4 regions of the Actinoplanes derwentensis genome follow, and region 3 is predicted to be linked to each of the others. Evidence: riboswitches for the same ligand, from Rfam matches in the RefSeq annotation. Region 3 holds a riboswitch; each other region holds the start of a gene.
What was found. A riboswitch is a leader RNA that binds a small molecule or an ion and turns the genes downstream of it on or off. The one in region 3 is predicted to bind cyclic di-AMP.

Region 1 (3,212 bases), 5.0 Mb from region 3:
GGGTGACGGCTTGACCCGTGACCAGGTGCTGGATCAGGTGACACTGTATTGGCTGACCGGCACGGCGGCGTCCTCGGCCCGGCTCTACGCGGAGAGCATCGACCGGGTCGGGGCCTGGATCGACGGCCGGGACGCGACTGCGGTGGACGTACCGGCGGGGGCCTCGGTCTTTCGGGGTGAGGTGCCGCGGCCGTCCCGGCGCTGGGCGGCTCGCCGTTATCCGGACATCCGATTCTGGGCCGAGCACGATCGCGGCGGCCATTTCCCCGCCCTGGAGGTTCCGGAACTGTTGATCGGCGACCTGTGCGCGTTCTTCAGCGAATTGAGGTGAGCGATTCGGCGACATCGTCGCGGTGCCCGGTCCACCAGCGCAGCACCGCGGACGAACTGTGGAACAGGTGGTCGCAGCCGGTGTCACCCTGGTCGTAGTGGCGCCGCAGGAAATAGGTGTCGGTCGCGAGATCCCACCATCGGCGGTGGGCGGCGTCCCGCATCGCCACCGCGGGAACGGCTATCCGGCTGCGATATCCGGCACTGAAAGCGGCGATCCGGTCCAGGTCCAAACCCGCGGACGAGACAAAGACGATTGCGGCGGTACGAATGACCTCACGCCCGTAAGGTCGCACGCCGAGCCGGTCCCAGTCGAGGATGCCGCTGACTTCCGAGCCGGTGAAGAGCAGGTTGAGTGGGGTCAGGTCGCCATGGGTCCAGCCGATCGGGTCCTCGGCTCCCGGATCGGGCCGCAGGTGGGCGATCGACGGCAGCAGCCGGAGCCGCCAGTCGATCTCGGCGCGGGCGAAATCGTCGAAGCCGGTGTCACCGGTCGCCGCGGCGAGCCGTTCGAGCTGGGCGATCGTCTCCGCAACCGTGGGCGGTGGCGGCAGCGTGGACGGCCCGGCGGGCAGCGCCGCCCGCAGCACCGAGTGCGTGTGCCCGATGACCCTCCCGAGTTCGTGACACGCGGGCAGGCTCAGCGCGGTGCCGGGTGTGTGCGTGCCGGGCAGCCAGGGTGCGATCGTGTACCAGTGGCCGTCCAGTTCGGTGAGACCGAACGGTACCGCGACCGGGATGCCGTGCGCCGCCAGCGTGGGCAGGGCCCGTTGCTGGCGGCGGACCGTGGCCGGGGTGGCGTCACGCAGGCGCTTGACGGCGTAGTCGGCGGACCTGGTCGTCCAGCGCCAGTTCTGGTTCATCAATCCGAGGGTGATCGGCACGCTGGCGAGAACGGGAGCGACGCCGAATCGGGCCGACAGCGTGCCGATCACGTCCGGGGTCAGAGTTTGATGCGCTGTCCGGGGAGGATCTGGCTGGGGCTGTCGAGAATGCTCTTGTTCAATGCGTAGAGCGTACGCCAGCCGCCCTTGATCTTCTTCTTGGTGGCGATCGAGGCGAGGGTGTCGCCGGAGCGGATCACGTAGGTCTTGCCGCTGGGTTTCGCGGCGGCCGGCTTCTTCGCCGTCACCTTCTTGTAGACGCCGGACTTCTTGCCGCACGTCGGCCAGGGGCTGAGGCCGCGCTTGGCGTGGATCTTGTTGGCGACGGCGATCTGTTCGCCCTTGGTGGCCTTGTCTGCGGTCGAGGCGTACTTGCCGCCGCCGTTGGACTTCCAGGTGCTGCGGCTGAACTGCAGGCCGCCGTAGTACCCGTTGCCGGTGTTGATGTGCCAGCGGCCGCCGGACTCGCACTTGGCGACCACGTCCCAGTTGACCTGCCGGGCCGCACTCGCCGGAGCCGCACCGCTCAGGACGATGCCGGCTCCGGTGATTCCCGCCGTGACCATGGTCAGGGCAAGGCGCACTCGTCTACTACCGATCCGAGACATGGGTGATCCTCCACGCCTACGAGGTGAGCTGTCGGGTTCGGGACGATCCATCCCGGCCGTGTCACACACACGGCTTCACCCCGAGGCGCAAGAACGATGCGCCGTAGAGATTGGGTCCCCCGCTCCTGCCGTCCGTTTCGTTTCTGTGAGCGGCGGCAGGATTCGGCGGTCCGCTCACAGTGCCCGCAACGCGGGACTGGCGACGACGGTAACCACGTCGATGGGCCGAGAGCCAAGAAAACGAGGGGGAATAGTGACGTTCTTAACAGTATTTGCCCGATTTGATCTTCTTGGCGGGTTGATATTCCGGTTATTCCTCTTTGGAGAGGTACGGACTACTAATGCACGCTTCCGACCAGCTCACGACTGTCCATCGGGGCCGGGCGCCGACGCCACAGCCAGGTGATCACCGCGGCGAAACCGAGCAGCACCGGAAGATCGGCCGCGGCCATCTGCCACGGCATGTCCGCCGCCGTCTCGTCGATCGTCAGCTGCCCGAAAGCCCCCGCGACAATGCTGCTGAGCAGGTTGTTCATCACGTGCAGAGCGATCGCCGCCTCCAAACCGCCGGTGCGGACCGTCACCCAGCCGGCGATCACTCCGAAAACGGCCAGGTCGAAGAAGCCGAACGGCGTACCCCACCCGTGCAGTGCGGCGAAGACCAGAGCCTGAAAGACGATCGGCACCCACGGACCGCGGAACCACGTGCCGACGGCCTGCAGCAGCCAGCCCCGGCACAGGTACTCCTCGGCCGCCGCCTGGAACGGCACCACCAGGAACAACACGGCCGTCGATGTCAGGAACGGCGCCCAGCCCACCAAGGGGACGTCGAGTCCGGACTCCTCACCGGTCAGCACAGCGAGGGCCGTACCCCCGGTCATGAAGACGATGATGGCGACCGCCGCGACCGGCAGGCAGATCATCAGCCACCGCCATCTGATCCGCCCGTCGACAGAGGAGAGGGTGCCGGCCGGCCGGGCCTGGGTCAGGCGGGCCGCGAGCAGGACCACCGGCAGCAGCACGGCGAGCGACACGAACCCGAGCGCGAGTTCCGCGAGCGGACCGAAAGTGGGCATCCCGTCCGCGCCGTCCGGTTGCCCGGTCAGCTCGGCGGCACCCGCGTAGACGAAAAAGGTGACCAGGAACGCCACCACACCGGTGGCGAGGATGAAGAACGTGCCGAGGAGGGGCCGCCACCAGCGGTGGGTGGGGGTCAGTGCAAGGCGGTGGTACGGGGTTCCGGTCGTCGACATGTACTGAAGTCTCGTCAATATCGACGACCGGCGGATCTGGCCACGGCCGGATCCTCGTCCCTACCCAGAGATATAGAGCAGTGCAGCGGGCAGAATGCGAGCATGGAACCACCCGAGATGATCAACGCCGGCACTCT
Region 2 (3,212 bases), 1.3 Mb from region 3:
AGGTTGCCGCGGTCGCCGTAGGTCGAGAGCAGATCGGGATAGATCCACACGATCCGCAGGGCCTCAGTTGACACGGTCCAACTCCGCTCGGATGTCCTGGAACGCCGTGTAGTTGGCGATCACTTCGAGGCGGCCGGGTGGCACGGACCGCAGCGCCTCGTCGAAAGTCTGTACGTGCCGGAACTGCACCTGGTTCACCTGCAGGCGGACGGCCAGGTCGAACGCCCGGTCACCGGTGATCAGCACCGGCCGGTCGCGCAACGGGGCGAAGTCCACGTCCCAGAGCCACGACGTGTCCAAGCCGTCGGGGTCACGGGCGTTGATCGAGAGCAGGGTCGGCACCTGGTCGGCCATGTCGAAGGCCTCCAGCCAGCTCGCCGGGTTCTTCGCCAGGAGCAGCCGGAGGTTACGGCCGTCCTTGTCGACCTGTGCGTAGCGGCCGGCGATCGACGCGACCTGTTTCAGCGTGCGGACCCCGTCGATCGGCCGCACCCCGAACTCGGCGGCGACCGCCAGCGCGGTGGCCGCGTTACCGATGTTGACCCGGCCGGGCAGCTGGAGTTGCACCAGGTGCCACACGCCGTCCGGGTCGAACACTCCGCCGTCCTCGACCATCCACGACGGGCGCGGCCGGCGCAGCGGGCAGCCGGTGCACCACCAGTCGCCCTGCGCGCGCTCGATCGCGTGGCCGCTCTCCGGACAGACGAACGAGTCGTCCAGCCAGCGCTGGCCGGCGCTGAACCAGGTGGTCTGCGGGCTGCCGCTGGCCGCCCACACCACCAGCGGGTCGTCCGCGTTCGCGATGACCTTGATCTCCGGGTGGGAGGCGAGTTTGATCTTCCACATCTGGGCCATCATCGCCACCTCCTTCGCCCGGTCCAGCTGGTCCCGGGAGAGGTTCAGCAGCGCCACCACCTGCGGCTTGGTCTGGTCGATGACCTGGCCCAGGTAGTGCTCGTCGACCTCGAGGACCGCGAACGGGGTGTGCCCCTCCTTGGCCAGCGCCGAGGTGTGGCCGGTCGGCATGTTGGCGCCGTAACCGTTGGTGGCGACCCGGCCGAGGACACCGACCGCGGCCGCGGTGAACCTGGTCGTGGTGGTCTTCCCGTTGGTCCCGGAGACCAGCGCGACGGCACGACCGGCGGCCAGGTGGGCGAGCAGGTCAGGGTCGATCTTGAGGCCGATCCAGCCGCCGATCACCGAGCCGTCGCCGCGTCCCGCGGCCCTGGAGAGTGCCGCGGCGGTCTTCGACACTGAGGTCGCGACCTTGGCGATGAGAGGCATTCCGTCCGTCACGCCAGCGAGGGTACCGGACTCGACCGTCACGTCGAGTTGCCAGACCGTCAAGATCACGGCCTATTCGATGTTTTCCCCGGTCCGGGCTTTTCGGACGTCCGGCTCGACTTTTTGTGTGTTCTGATTCACCCGTAACCTTAAGCGGAGTGTAGTGAACTGATTACTTTGTGTGGCGGCATTTGTTTCGCGGAGCTACCAAATTGGACATGAGGATTTGTGTCAATTACTCAGAGTGATTGACCTCATGCTGACGATCATGGGCCGAGTCGGGTACCAAGGAATCTGCCGGGGGCACATCGCCGCCGGCCGCACCGGATCGGTTCACGCCGAGCCCTGCCCCGAGCTGGACGGTGCGTCATCGCAAGCAAGCCGAACTCACAAGGCATTCGGGGGCGGGGACGGGGGACCCAATTGCGGTCTCTTCCCGCGTTCCGCTTCATGGCGGATCGCACCCGGGGAGAAACCTTGGGGTGAAGCCGCCAACCAGCGGCCGGGCAAGCCCTTCCGCCCGAACCCGACAGCTAACCTCGCAGGCGTGCCGGAGGGAACTCTCTACCGTGCACGAAAACAGTTCGAGCCGTCGTCGTATGCCCGCATTCGGCCCCGGCACCGTCGCACTGTCCCTGGGTCTCTGCCTTTGTGCCGGCCAGTTGGTCGCAGCCTCGCCAGCAATGGCGGCTTCGACCACCACCGTCACCCCGGTCGCCGCCTCTGCGGCCGCCGTGAAGGTCACCCCCACGCTGGCCTCCACGACCAGCACCCGGAGCCTCAAATGGGGCTCCACCCTCAAGGTCACCGCGAAGGTGATCGACCCCGCCACTGGCAAGATCGCCAAGGGCACGGTCCGTCTTCAGGGCTGGAGCAACGGCGCCTGGCGCAACCTGGACACCGGCACCGTCAAGACCAGCGCGGTCACCCTCACCGCCAAGCCGAAGTCCACCCTCTGGGTCCGGACCATCTTCAGTGGTTCCGGCTACAACCAGAAGGTCACGACCAAGGTCAAGGTCAAGGTCGTTGCCAGTGGCGCCAAGGTTCTCGCCGAGGCGAAGAAACACAAGGGCGCGCTCTACAAGTTCGGGGCGTCCGGGCCGAGCCGTTTCGACTGCTCCGGCTACACGAAGTACGTCTACAAGAAGACCACGGGAAAGAGCCTGCCCCACAAGGCGAACTCCCAGCAGAAGTACGGGAAGTCGGTCTCCAAGAGCAACAAGAAGGTCGGAGACCTGATCGTCTTCCGTAACGGGTCGTACGGCTACCACGCCGGGATCTACGCGGGCAACGGTTACATGTACGACTCGCCGCACTCCGGTGCACGTGTCGGCAAGCACAAGATCTGGAGCAAGAACTACGTGGTCCGGCGTCTGGTCGCCTGATCGCCTCGCATCGGCTGTTGTTCGACGTGACTTGTCGAGCCGCGGTCGTCGGTGAGCGCCATCGCGCCGCGGTAGTAGTGAGTGTCGCGAGCGGTAGTAGTTAGGTGTCGCGCAGCGGCTGCAGTAAGTAAGGAATAGCAACGCCTTCTGTGGGGCGTGGCCCGAGTCTGGGTCACGCCCCACAGGCATGTCCGGAGGCCGTCCGGGCGTGTGGTGAGTCGGGGTGCAGGTGGAGCCGCGGCTATCCACGCGAGGGTGGCTGCGTCCGCGTGTGGTGAGTCGGGGTGCGATTTGAGCCGCGGCTCTCCACACGTGAAGGCATACGCCCGTGTGTGGTGGGTTGGGGTGCGGAGTGGACCCGAACTCGGCACGCGCGCGGGGTGGGTGGAGGGATTGGACGGAGCGAGATGGAGGGTGGGGACAGCGCGATCGCCTGGGGAGAAGGGTGGATCTCGATGGGTGGGGCCTCCACTTCGGTCCAGCGGAGTGCTCCCTTTCCCTCCACCGGGGCGCGAACGGGCCGAAAGACAGGGTGAAACGTGG
Region 3 (3,212 bases):
CGCCAGCCCCCGCCAACCGCAGCGGGTAGGGGAGCGGGCTGACGGTCACTCATGAATCGTGCCGGAATATGCACTCTTAGTGCTAGTGGGGATCGGCGCGAAACGCGTCAGATCACTGATACCGCTCTGGGGGCTCCGCAGGTTATGCCTTCCGGGCGGTGATCTCCAGGCCGGCCGTGCGCAGCCGGTCGACCAGGGCGTCGCCGATGCCGGTCGCCGGAGTGAGCACACCACCCTCGGACTTCGGCAGCCGATCCCGGTCCAGGGCCAGCGCCAGGGCGGACTCACCGAGCATGACCGCGGTCGCGGCGTACCCCGGGTCGCCCTGGGCCTTGACCCTCGCGCGATAGCGCGCCCCCGTCGTGGTGACACCGAAGATGTCCATGGTGAAGTGGCCGTTGGTCCGGTTGCTCTCGCTCGGCCCGGTACCCGGCGCGGGCAGGACCCGGTCCAGCACGAATCGGATCGGCGGCACCGCGAATCCGATCACCAGGGCGCTCATCGCGGCCTTGGTCACCCGGGCGATCACCGGGGAGCCGACTCGCAGCACCTCGCGGTAGCGGAACCCGCGACCGTACGCCCAGCCGCGCAGCGCGTTGCTCCGGCGTACGACCCGGGTGTTGTACGACGCCATCACGAACGGGGCGAGGTGCCCGCGCAGACTCGGGTCCACTTCGGAAGGCGCCAGGGTGAGCATGTCCGGCTGGCGCCCGAGATCGGGTTCGGCCTTCCGGTCGGGACTCAGCGAGTACGGGCTGGCCCCGATCCGCCGTAGCCGCCGGTCCTTCTTCATCACGTCGACCTGGTGCCGCATCGAGTCGATGGTGCCGCCGCTGACACCGCCGCGCATGCTGGTCACCACCAGCGTGGTGTCGGTCAGTTCGCCGGCGCCGTCGGCTTGCACCAGCTCATGCAGGACGTGCACCCCGATATCGGACGGGATCGAATCGAAGCCGCAGGAGTGCACGATCCGTGCACCGGTGCGCCGGGCGACCTCATGGTTCTCGTCGATGCTGTCCCGGGCGAACAGGACCTCACCGGTCAGGTCCACGTAGTCGGTACCGGTTTCGGCGCAGGCGCGAGCGAGTGGCTTGCCGAATTTCGCGTACGGCCCGACCGTCGTCACCACCACGCGAGTGCGGTCGGCCATCGTGGTCAGGGCCTCGGCGTCGTCCGCGTCAGCGACCACGATGGGCAGGTCCAGGCCGAGTCGTTCCAGTTTCGCCGCGGACCGTCCGGCGAGCGCGATCCGGGTGCCTTGCGGTGATTTCGTCGCGAGATGCTTCGCGACCAGCGCGCCGGCGAAACCCGAGGCACCGTAGACGATCACGTCGAACTCGCGCTGTCGATCGCTCATGGCTGCCGATTGTGCACCCTCGGTGGAGGGTTGTGTACCCACCGCGGCGCGCCGAGATCGGCATGTTATCCACACAAAGGAAGATCAAAGCGGCTAATTTGTGACCAACAACTCCATTGCCGCTGCTCGGTCATGTGTGTCGAGAGCGGCGTCTCAGCGGCCCGCGTGAGCGGGCACCGTGGCCGGTAACGCCGAGTCCTGCCGCCGGTCGCGGATCTACGAATCAAGGCATGGAGCGGGGGACCCAAGAGTTCCTCGGCGCTACGGCGCCTCGGGGTGAAGCCGTGGTAAGCGGCCGGGCACCTCTGCCCGAACCCGACAGCTGACCTCGCAGGCGTGGAGGACAACGCACATGGCTCAGAAAAGTGAACAGTGGAAGCGCGTGATCGGCCTGGCGGTCGTCTGCGTCACCGGAAGCGCCGTGCTGGCCGGGCCGGCCGCCGCCGCTCCGGACAGCATCAACTGGGAGGCGATCGCCCGCTGCGAATCCGGCGGCAACTGGGGCATCAATACCGGAAACGGGTACTACGGCGGGCTTCAGTTCAGCCACGGCACCTGGCGGGCCTACGGCGGAGCGCGGTACGCCAGCACCGCCAACCGGGCCTCCAAGTCCGAGCAGATCCGCATCGCCGAACGGGTGCTGCGCGGCCAGGGGATCGGTGCGTGGCCGACCTGCGGGCGGCGTAACGCCTACAAGCCGGCGTCCCGTTCCGCGCGCCGGGCTCCGGTCACCCGGCACTCCTCGGGCAGCTACGTCGTACGCCCGGGTGACACGCTGGCGAAGATCGCCGCCCGTTACCACGTGCGGGGCGGCTGGAAAGCCCTTTACCGGGCAAACACGGCGACGCTGCGCAGCCCGAACCGACTGGCTGTGGGGCAGCGGATCCGGCTCTGACCCGGCTCTGACCTGGCCCTGATTCGGCGGGAACGACACCGGCCGTTCCGCGAGTGCGGAACGGCCGGGGAGTGAGTGGGCCCGGCGCGACTTGAACGCGCGACCTACCGCTTAGGAGGCGGTTGCTCTATCCACTGAGCTACGAGCCCTGGAGCCACTGAAACCTGAGGGTACCAGTAGGGCTCAGCTCTGGAGGTTCACGTACTCCGGGTGGTCGAGCAGGAATCCGCCGACCCGGTCCTCCCGGACGGCCTGGAAGAACTCCTTGGTCGAAGGCTCCAGTTCCTCGCCCAGATAGGTGCTGCCGGCGAACTTTCCGCCACCCGGCAGCTTCACCGTGATCATGTCGTCGACGTTGAGGCCCTGTAGGGCGAACGCCCAGTCGAGCACGGTGTGGCCGCCGCCGGAGAAGGTCAGCGAGCCACCGGCCGCGTTCATCACCTTCAGCAGTTTCGCCGGGTCGGTCACCACGTCCTTGCTCATCGCCTGCTTGGCCAGCGCCTTGACGAACTGCTGCTGGTGCCGCTGCCGGTCGTAGTCGCCCTCGGGGAGTCCGTAGCGTTGCCGCACGTAGTCCAGGGCCTCCCACGCCTGCAGGTGGTAGGTGCCCTTCTGATAGATCTTCTGCACCCCGATGTACGGGTGGTCGCAGGTGTTGTCGGCGCAGCGGGACAACCGGTCGCGGGGCGAGCCGTCCGGTTTCAGGTGCTCGGACTTCACGTCCTGGTCGATCGTCATGGTGACGCCCTCCATCGCCTCGACGATCTTCTTGAAGCCGCCGAAGTTGACGATCCCGCCGGCGTCGAACTCCTTGATGCCGGTGTACCCGCCGACCGTCTTGGCGAGCAGCTGGAAGCCCTGGGCGGCGCTGTACTTCCCGTCGCCGAGATGGCTGCCCATCGACATCGAGCCGTTGATCTTCCCGGAGCCGCCGCGGTAGTCCGCCTTCGGGAACGCCGG
Region 4 (3,212 bases), 3.0 Mb from region 3:
GCTCTCAGCTCCACCCCCGACCGCGACGCCGCCCTGGCGTACTTCGTCGGCCAATTACCACCCGAAGCCCTGAAGCTCGCGATCGACAAGGCCCGTAACATCGAGCGGTGACCGCCCTTCTGCTCGGCGCCCTCGGGTTGACGCTCTCGCTGCTCGCGCCGAAGCTGCTGGCGACCGCCCGCTGGACCGATCGGGCCCCGGTCGCCGGTGTGCTGCTGTGGCAGTCACTGACCCTGACCGCCGTGCTCTGCGCGCTGGGTGTGGTCCTGGCCGCCCCGGAGGAGGCCTCCCGCGCGGCCGGAGCCCGGCATCCGGAGACCGTCGCGGCCCTGCTCTTCTCCCTGGTGGTGGCCGCCACCATCGTGATCCGGCTGATCGTCTCGCTGGTCCGGGTCACGTCCCGGGCCCGGGCCCGCCGCGACCGGCACCGGATGCTCGTCGACCTCCTCGACCGGGTGGAACGCCACGAGGACCTGGGCGGGGGAGAGGTGCGGGTGCTCGACGCGCCGCTGCCGCTCGCCTACTGCGTGCCCGGCCGGGACCCGCGGGTGGTCCTCAGTGACGGGGTGCTGCGAGTGCTGGACCGGGCGCAGGTCGACGCGGTCCTCGCCCACGAGCGCGCCCACCTGCGGCACAAACACGAGCTGGTGATGGAGTCGTTCACCGCGTTCTATCAGGCGGTGCCCGGCCCGCTGCGGTCCAAGGTGCCGCTGGACGCCGTGCACCTGCTGCTGGAGATGGTCGCGGACGACGCCGCACGCCGCCGGACCGGTTCCGGGCCGCTGCGGGCCGCGCTGGAACGGCTCACCGACGCCGTCCCCCTGGCGGAGGAGGTGACCGCCGACCCGGAGGGTGAATCCCGGCGCCGTCGGCTGGCCCGTTTGACCGACGGCCCGGCCGTCAGCTCGGCGGCGTGGACGGTGGCCGGCACGACCGCCGCCGCCGGCCTGCTGGTACTACCCACAGTGATCGTTGTCGTTCCCTGGTTGGCGCGGGCATTGACTGCCTGGCCCTTCTAGTGACTCTTCGCAAGCGTCACTGTGCGTACAGTTCGGCCGGTTGTGCGACCTTCATTTGCGCCCATGATCCGAGTACGGTGAACCCCGGTTCGACCAGCCCCCCATCGGTCACCCGGCCGATCTGGCGGACCACCGCCTAATCGCGTTGTCGCGAGCCGGGGAACCGAGTACCTGGGGTGCAGCCACTGAGTGGCCGGGCAGACTTCCCGCCCGAACCCGTCAGCTAACCCGGTCGGCGGCTGAACGGGAAGAAAGGAAAACGCACCTGACGTGAAGCGCATGCGCAACCTGCTGGTGGCCGTGGTGGCCACCGTGGGCATCGTCGTCACGGGGCCATCCGCCGCCTACGCCGCACCCTCTCCGGGTGCCGTCGAGGATCAGATCGACAAGGCGTGGAACACGCTCGAGCCCGTCATCGAGGACTACAACGGCAACCACACCAAGCTGACCAAACTGCGCAAGCAGCAGAAGTCACTGGCGAAGACGCTCGCCCCGCTGCAGAAGCAGGTGGACGCCGCGATGGTGGAGGTACGCGGCCTGGCGGTCGACGCGTACATCCAGGGGCCGCCCACAGTGGCGACCGCGATCCTGTCCGGGGACCCGGACGGGCTGGCCGACAAGCTCACGCTGCTGGACCAGCTCGCCAGCAACCGGAAGGCCTCGATCGCGGAGGTCTCGAAGCTGCGGGACAAGTACGCCGCCGACAAGGCCTCGATCGACCAGATCGAAGCCGAGATCGCGGTTCGCGACACCGATCTCCAGGGCAAGAAGACGGACATCGAGAAGGAGATCACCAAGCTCCAGAAGCTCCGTCTCGCCGCCTACGGTGACACGGACGCGTCCGACGGCCCGCTGCGCACCGGTCCGTGCCCGGTCACTTACACGAACGACAAGGGTGGCCGTGCCGCCCAGAAGGCGTGTGACCTGATCGGCAAGCCCTACGTCTTCGGCTCCAACGGCCCGAACAGCTACGACTGCTCGGGTTTGACGCAGGAGGCCTGGGGTTCGGTCGGCGTGCATCTCGAGCACTACACGAAGGATCAGTACGGTTCCGGGACACCGGTCAGCCGGGACGAGCTGAAGCCGGGCGACCTGGTCTTCTACTGGTCCGACGTGCACCACGTCTCCATCTACATCGGTGGTGGCATGGTGGTGCACGCGCCGCACACGGGCGACTACGTGCGGATGGCGACCATCGATCGCGGTCCGATCGCCGGTTACCGCCGGCCCGGCTAGATCGAAACCCTCCGGGGAGACCGCCGTCGTTCGCTGACGGCGGTCTTCTTTCTTTTTCTGGTACGCCTACCGACAGTCCCGGACTACCCCGCGAGCCAGGCGTCCCCTTCCGGCCGCGACGCGGCCGCCGGGCGTGAGCGGTCCGTCGCCGGCGTCCCGTGATGCTCCAGTAGCCGCCGCAGCAGCCCGGTCAGTTGATCCCGCTCGGGCCGCGACAGCGGCGCCAGCAGCTCCTCCTGGATCGCTGCCACCCGCTCGCTCAGCTCGGCGGCCCGCTCCCGGCCGGTCCCGGTCACCGACACCACGTTGCGCCGCTTGTCCGCCGGGTCGGGTGCGCGCCGCACGAACCCCGCCGACTCCAGCTCGTTGAGCGCCCCCACCAGATCGCTCAGGTGGATCCCGGTGCGCCGCCCGAGCGCCGCCTGACTGGCGGGCCCGTCGGTGACAAGCGAATCCAGCAGCCGGAAGTGATAGCCCCGGGCCCCGGTGGCGGCGAACCCTTCGGCGATGAGCCGCTGCGCGTGTGCGGAGACCTGGTTCAGCAGCCAGCTCGGTAGATGATCCACCCGCCGACAATAGCATTGGACGCACTAACGTTTATGCGACTAACGTTAGTGCCATGAACGATATCCGGGTGGCCCAGTCCGAACTCGACGACCTGACCGACCGCCTCGCCCGCACCCGCTGGCCCGCCGACGCCCCCGCCGGCTACGGCATCACCCTCGACCGGGTCCGCGCCCTCGCCAGCCACTGGCAGCGCTTCGACTGGCGGGCCCACGAGGCCGAGCTCAACGCCGTACCGCACCAGAGCACCGAGCTCGACGGCGACCGCGTCCACTTCTTCCACACCCGGTCCACCGACCCGCACGCGCTGCCGCTGCTGCTGACGCACGGCTGGCCCGGCTCCACCGTCGAGTTCCTGGACGTGATCGGCCCGCTGTCCGAGCACTTCCACGT

Region 1: linked by a shared signal. The riboswitch ahead of BLU81_RS06155 (LysM peptidoglycan-binding domain-containing protein) and the one ahead of BLU81_RS30810 (LysM peptidoglycan-binding domain-containing protein) in region 3 are both predicted to bind cyclic di-AMP.
Region 2: linked by a shared signal. The riboswitch ahead of BLU81_RS25000 (C40 family peptidase) and the one ahead of BLU81_RS30810 (LysM peptidoglycan-binding domain-containing protein) in region 3 are both predicted to bind cyclic di-AMP.
Region 4: linked by a shared signal. The riboswitch ahead of BLU81_RS17600 (C40 family peptidase) and the one ahead of BLU81_RS30810 (LysM peptidoglycan-binding domain-containing protein) in region 3 are both predicted to bind cyclic di-AMP.

What each region holds. Positions count from the first base shown of each region.
Region 1 is NZ_LT629758.1:1,387,174-1,390,385, reverse strand. It holds gene BLU81_RS06165 (epoxide hydrolase family protein) at 1-331, shown strand, start outside; gene BLU81_RS06160 (phosphotransferase) at 315-1,265, opposite strand; gene BLU81_RS06155 (LysM peptidoglycan-binding domain-containing protein) at 1,274-1,822, opposite strand; cyclic di-AMP (ydaO/yuaA leader) riboswitch at 1,821-2,000, opposite strand; gene BLU81_RS06150 (CPBP family intramembrane glutamic endopeptidase) at 2,161-3,075, opposite strand; gene BLU81_RS06145 (GNAT family N-acetyltransferase) at 3,178-3,212, shown strand, end outside.
Region 2 is NZ_LT629758.1:5,680,614-5,683,825, reverse strand. It holds gene BLU81_RS25010 (type 1 glutamine amidotransferase) at 1-74, opposite strand, end outside; gene BLU81_RS25005 (MurT ligase domain-containing protein) at 64-1,284, opposite strand; cyclic di-AMP (ydaO/yuaA leader) riboswitch at 1,654-1,847, shown strand; gene BLU81_RS25000 (C40 family peptidase) at 1,968-2,669, shown strand.
Region 3 is NZ_LT629758.1:7,003,159-7,006,370, reverse strand. It holds gene BLU81_RS30820 (GNAT family N-acetyltransferase) at 1-49, opposite strand, end outside; gene BLU81_RS30815 (saccharopine dehydrogenase family protein) at 143-1,357, opposite strand; cyclic di-AMP (ydaO/yuaA leader) riboswitch at 1,564-1,704, shown strand; gene BLU81_RS30810 (LysM peptidoglycan-binding domain-containing protein) at 1,710-2,252, shown strand; tRNA gene BLU81_RS30805 (tRNA-Arg) at 2,329-2,401, opposite strand; gene BLU81_RS30800 (LCP family protein) at 2,436-3,212, opposite strand, start outside.
Region 4 is NZ_LT629758.1:3,967,688-3,970,899, reverse strand. It holds gene BLU81_RS17610 (BlaI/MecI/CopY family transcriptional regulator) at 1-111, shown strand, start outside; gene BLU81_RS17605 (M56 family metallopeptidase) at 108-1,019, shown strand; cyclic di-AMP (ydaO/yuaA leader) riboswitch at 1,143-1,272, shown strand; gene BLU81_RS17600 (C40 family peptidase) at 1,299-2,255, shown strand; gene BLU81_RS17595 (MarR family winged helix-turn-helix transcriptional regulator) at 2,339-2,821, opposite strand; gene BLU81_RS17590 (epoxide hydrolase family protein) at 2,875-3,212, shown strand, end outside.